2 regions of the Peribacillus sp. P4_D6 genome follow, and region 2 is predicted to be linked to the other one. Evidence: riboswitches for the same ligand, from Rfam matches in the RefSeq annotation. Region 2 holds a riboswitch; the other holds the start of a gene.
What was found. Region 2 has a riboswitch for cyclic di-AMP ahead of AC1DVB_RS04980 (TrkH family potassium uptake protein). Riboswitches for the same ligand answer to the same signal wherever they lie in the genome.

Region 1 (3,139 bases), on a different contig from region 2:
CCGAACTTGATGCGCTTAAAGCGAGTTTGGAAGCGGAGAAAACGGCAGCTGAGGGGGAAAGGGCAGGGATTGAGGAATACATAGGGAAGTTGAGGTCTTATCAGGGGACCTTGACCAGTGAACCTGAAGCTGCAATTGATGAATCGGTGGAAAAAAACTTGAATATTGATATAACGACAAGCTCTTCAGACCTTATTAAAAGTAACATTGAGCAAGAAATGTACAAGCAGGAACTAGAAAAAAACAGGTTGGATGAAAAAGTGAAAATGCTTGACGCTAAATTAAGTTCGATTGAGGAGCAGTCCAGTGCAATTGTGACGACGAGCGAGGCTGATGGTGTCGTTAAAAATATCAATAAAAACCTTGATAATCCCATTATATCCATCGTTTCTACAAATATGGCAATTGAAGGGTATTTCTCCGGAGAGGAAATGAAAAAGGCTGAAGTGGGCATGACTATAAAAGCAAGTTCCTCTGATTCAAAAAAGGCATTGAAAGGGACGATAGGCCGTATCCATTCCTATCCCGCAGAAGAGCCATCATTAAAAAAAGATAACAGATTTCCATTTCAGGCTTTAATCGAACCGGAAGGCGAAGAAACGGAACCTCTGTTGGTGGGATCGAAAGTGAACCTTACTGTAATAACCAATGAGAAAGCCGGTGTACCCTCCATACCGATAGAGGCGGTACAATACCAAAAGCATCCATATATTTACAAGTTGACGAATAAAGGCCATGTGGATAAACATTACATTACAAAAGGTCTTAAGGCTGAAGGGAAGCAGGAAATCATAAAGGGACCGTCTGTAGGTGACGTCATCCTCCTGAAGCCGAATGTGGCAGTGAAGAACCATTCTTATTTTATTACCCCGATTCAATTTGAAAAAGTGAAAGCTGGAACTTATAAAAAATTCACCTCTAGGGAAAAAGTAAGATACCTGTTACTTGGCATTCTGGAAAAATAACCGCTTTTTTCACAAGAGAGGTGATGTCAAATTATTTATTAATTATATCAATATAACTTAAGTGATTAAAAATCGGGAAGCGTAATTATAGATAGAATAGCTATTAATACAGAATATTCAGACATATTTAAAGACCTTTTTCTAGAACGGATGCGAATAAATATTTACAGATTATCATTTTTAGTATAATATTTTATTATAAGTTAACTCGCTTAATCTTATTCCAAGAACGGGGGACCCATTTTTGTGGATTTTATCCGCTAGGGGTGAATTCAGAAATGAAAGGGCTTTTTGTGTTTCCAATCCTAACCCGACAGCTAACCTCGTCAGCGTCTTCAAGGGAACATGTGTGAATATTCACGCCTATAAGAAATCGACACATGAAGTGTCTTTTTTTTCGGCGTAAAGACAGAGTTTTTCAAAAAAGAAAAATTACTTTCTTTTATTAGTATCTTGTTTCCCTTACCGAGACAAAAATGTTTTTGCATCAAAGACTTTATGGAAGGTGAGGAAAGTAAATGAAGAAATTCAAACTAAGTTTAGCTAGCCAAATTTTCATTGGTTTAATTCTAGGGATTATCGTTGGTGCCATTTTTTATGGTAATGAGACGGCCCAAAACTTTTTACAGCCATTCGGAGACATTTTCCTACGAATGATTAAAATGATTGTAGTGCCGATCATCGTTTCAAGCCTTATCGTTGCAGTTGCTGGTGTAGGTGATTTGAAAGCGGTAGGTAAACTAGGTGCTAAATCATTATCATACTTTGTTGTCGTAACTATGATAGCGATTGCTGTTGGTTTAATTTCAGCGAATATCATCCAGCCTGGTGCTGGTGTGAATATGGATAAGCTGGAACAAACTGATATTTCTACGTATGTTGATACAGCAGAAACTAAGCAGCATGAATCGTTCGTGGATACACTCGTTCACATTGTACCATCCAATCCAGTTCAAGCTATGGTACAAGGCGATATGCTAGCGATCATTTTCTTCTCCGTGTTGTTTGGGCTTAGTATTGCAGCCATCGGTGAAAAGGGTAAACCAGTATTCCGCTTCTTCCAAGGTACAGCTGAAGGAATGTTCTACCTAACTAACATGGTCATGAAATTCGCTCCTATCGGTGTATTTGCACTAATCGGTGTGACGATCTCCAAGTTCGGTTTGGAATCTTTAATTCCGCTAGGAAAGTTAGCGCTTTCTGTATACGGAACAATGATTTTCTTTGTAATAGTCATTCTTGGTCTTATTGCGAAATTTGTCGGATTCAATATCTTTACGCTGATTAAACTTCTAAAAGAAGAATTGATTCTTGCTTTCTCTACTGCAAGTTCAGAAGCGGTTCTTCCGAAACTCATGGAAAAAATGGAGAAAGCGGGATGTCCAAAACATATTGCTACATTTGTTATTCCGACTGGATACTCCTTTAACCTTGATGGTTCTACATTATACCAAGCGTTAGCAGCTATCTTCATCGCTCAAATGTACGGAATCGATTTAAGCGCGTATGAGCAAATTACGCTGATGCTAGTGTTAATGATCACGTCCAAGGGAATTGCGGGTGTACCGGGTGTATCTTTCGTAGTTCTTTTAGCGACATTGGGAACTGTCGGTATTCCTATTGAAGGTCTAGCATTTATTGCCGGTATCGACCGTATTCTTGATATGGGACGTACAGTGGTAAACGTTATCGGTAATTCACTTGCGGCAATCGTCATCTCTAAATGGGAAGGTCAATTCAACCCTCCTTCCAAAAAAGAGTTAGAGCAAGTTTCTTAATATAAAAAATCCAGAGTGAAATGTCACTCTGGATTTTTTTATTTATTTTTTTGAATGAAATAGCGCTTTCTTATTTCTCGATGACTGTAAACTCTGCTTCCTTAGAGATACTCAAGCACTTCAAGTTGAATTGTTTTATGGAGGATACTACAATCTTGGCGCGTCTTCCCGGATGTCAAAATACCCCCAAATTCATAAAGCCTTTCATCTTGTTTACCTCAAAACCAAATCATTTCCTCTCGGCCCAGAAGGTCATCTGTTGTGAAATGAAACTACCTTCCGGCTTTAAAATACGTTGATTTGTTTCAAAGCTAATGTCGGTTATTTTGCGCTGGGGAAGCATCAGCAAAAAGGGAAGCGGCCCTATGAAATGAGTGAATGAGTGATAAAACCATA
Region 2 (3,139 bases):
ATTACTGAGTGGCTGGAGAACTGCGAAGAACAAACGGCGGAAGAAATGGCGAAAATCCATTTTAAAATCTTGAACTTCATCAGCCAATTGCGCACATTCATCCAATGAACGATTTTAGTTGGAGATACCTATTCCGCACAAAAGAATGGAAGGGGATTTCCAGGATACCAATGCATTTTTTAATGTCATCGCTTCTCCACCTTTGACTGTACAATAAAAAACCCCGTCCCCAAGGAACGAGACCAATTTGCGATGCCCCCCATTCATACCCAACAATCCTCGGCTGCTCTCGGTAAGTGGTCATTTCATTTTACTTTTCTCTGCTTCACGTCCACATTAGTAGTTACTAAATTTTAACATCTAAGGTTCAATACTGTAAATAACGCAAAAAAACTCATTAAATATAATGAGTTTAAAAGCAAAACAAGATATGGATTTTTCGCTCACCGTTCCTGGATAAAGCACAGGGATTACAATAATTGAATACCGCTATGAATGTTGGAATCAGTTGATTTACCTTGGGGAAAACAGTTTTAAAAACGGATTCTTTTTCTTATCCGTTATCCTTAATTCATTCATGATGATTTGATCCTCATGATCGGCTATCCATTTCCTTAGTGCATCTTTATCCTGGCATTGTGTTAAATATGTTTGGCCACCCTTGCCTGTAGCATTAATAACATATCTATTGAACGTCTTCTCCATAATTGCCCGCCTTTTTAATAAAATGTATTGAATTTAACTAATAATGTACTGCTTTTTCCTTTATCTTTTACAAAAGAAACATAATATATCTATTACAAATTTCGATTGGCAATAGCATGTTCTGCTTGAAATTATTGAATAAAGTATATCGATGCCGGTTATCATAATTGGATTAATCGAACCTATCATAATGTGCCAACTAATATTTGTCAATACGTTTTTTTAATGTAAATAAAACGTAAATTTTCAGTTTTATTAAAGAAATATTTTTTTACGATTTAGGGGTTTACAACTGCTAAATGATGGGAGTAGAATACGTTTATCAATTTAATGCATTTCGGCCAAAACTCATTATAAATGAGTACGGAGGACCCAATCATTTGGGGTTAATTCTGCCTTGCAGAAGGGATGAGATCAGCTCTTTCGCCATCCTACCCGTCAGCTAACTTCGTCGGCTAAAGCGAAGGAGGTCATAGGACCGCCTATTTCGGGAGCCTTTTTTGCACGCTTTTTGTGGCAATAGAGCTATTCGATGTTTTCGCAGGTCTTTTTATTATGCCTTTAAACAGATTAGAAAGAGATTGTTGATTAAAAGTCATACAGTAGGGATGATCATTTGAGAATGACAAAAAATTTATTGGATCCGCCAAAAATACTTGTACTCGGCTTCGCCATCCTGATACTTATCGGGGCCTATTTATTGACCCTGCCGATTTCCACGGAAAATGGCCATGGTCTTTCTTTTCTGGATGCTTTATTCACCTCGACTTCCGCTACATGTGTAACAGGACTGGTCGTTGTGGATACGGGATCGACCTTCACCACTTTTGGTGAGTTGGTCATCTTAACACTGATTCAGGTAGGCGGATTAGGGTTCATGACATTTGCGACGTTTTTCTTTTTATTATTAGGCAAAAAGATTTCTTTAAAAGGGAGGTTAGTTCTGCAGGAGTCGTTAAATAATCTATCCATGGCGGGTGTAGTCAGATTAGTGAAACGGCTTTTAATTTTCACGGCCATCATTGAAGGCATGGGTGCCCTTATCTTATCGATTCGCTTTTCTTTTGACATGCCAACCGGCAAGGCGATCTATTACGGTGTTTTTCATTCCGTCTCGAATTTCAATAATGCCGGCTTTGATTTAATGGGGGAATTCAGGAGTTTGACCCCATATGTATCGGATCCATTCGTAACCCTTACCGTTGCCTTCCTCATCACGTTTGGCGGGATAGGCTTTATCGTGATGAATGAACTATACGAATATCGGAATACACATCGTTTATCCGTACATACGAAGATCGTTCTGACGACTAGCTTGACCCTTACGATTGCCGGCGCGATTTTAATCTTTTTATTCGAGTACGGCAATGCCAAGACATTGCAGCCTTTATCTTTCATGGGTAAAATGCTGTCGTCTTTATTTCAATCGGTATCACCACGGACGGCAGGCTCCAACACTCTGAATATCCCTGATTTAACTCAGCCTGCATTACTGCTCATCATTTTCTTGATGTTCGTTGGGGCATCACCCGGATCGACTGGCGGCGGGATTAAAACGACAACATTGGCGACGATTGTCGGAACGGTTTGGTCACAGATCAAAGGTAAGGGTGATGTGGTCTTGTTCCGTCACCGCATCGTGAGTGAAACGATCTTTAAAGCATTATCCGTTACGTTCATTGGTGTATTCATGGTTTCCATCATCTCCATTCTGCTGACCATCACTGAAAGCGGAACTGATTTCTTGATGATTTTGTTCGAAGCCACTTCAGCATTCGCCACCGTGGGACTTTCAATGGGTTTGACCCCGGAATTATCACCGGTTGGCCGGATGCTCATCATTTTCACGATGTTTGCAGGCCGTGTTGGCCCTTTGACTTTGGCCTTTGCTATCGCCATGAGGCGCAAGCCAGATCCGTTCCGACGTCCAAAAGGGAAAATCATGATTGGATAATAATGAATGAAGGAGTGTAAAAGATGGGAAAACGACAATACGCCGTAATAGGTTTAGGCAGATTCGGAACCAGTGTGGCCCATAGATTATATACGGCAGGCCAAGAGGTTTTGGGTATTGATGTGAACGAGGAAAGAGTCGAGAATGCGGAACTGAACGTTACCCATGCCGTCATGGCGGATACGACCGAAGAAGAGACATTGAAAGCAATCGGAATCCGTAATTTCGATTGTGTCATCGTAGCCATCGGAAATGACATGCAATCGAGCATTTTAACTACCTTGCTTTTAAAAGAGCTTGGGATCAAAAAGGTCATTGCCAAGGCACTTAATAAAAATCACGGTCAGGTGCTCACAAAAGTCGGTGCCGACTGGGTCATCTACCCTGAGAGGGATATGGGGGAACGGGTCGCGAACCAGCTCCTTTCCCCTAACATGCTGAACTACATAGAGCTTTCTAAAGAATACAATATCGAGGAAA

Region 1: linked by a shared signal. The riboswitch ahead of AC1DVB_RS13780 (cation:dicarboxylate symporter family transporter) and the one ahead of AC1DVB_RS04980 (TrkH family potassium uptake protein) in region 2 are both predicted to bind cyclic di-AMP.

What each region holds. Positions count from the first base shown of each region.
Region 1 is NZ_JBFUIQ010000038.1:24,513-27,651, reverse strand. Features, by position in the region: gene AC1DVB_RS13785 (efflux RND transporter periplasmic adaptor subunit) at 1-965, shown strand, start outside; cyclic di-AMP (ydaO/yuaA leader) riboswitch at 1,165-1,312, shown strand; gene AC1DVB_RS13780 (cation:dicarboxylate symporter family transporter) at 1,484-2,743, shown strand.
Region 2 is NZ_JBFUIQ010000008.1:32,373-35,511, reverse strand. Features, by position in the region: gene AC1DVB_RS04990 (TetR/AcrR family transcriptional regulator) at 1-108, shown strand, start outside; gene AC1DVB_RS04985 (hypothetical protein) at 514-705, opposite strand; cyclic di-AMP (ydaO/yuaA leader) riboswitch at 1,035-1,177, shown strand; gene AC1DVB_RS04980 (TrkH family potassium uptake protein) at 1,328-2,659, shown strand; gene AC1DVB_RS04975 (potassium channel family protein) at 2,683-3,139, shown strand, end outside.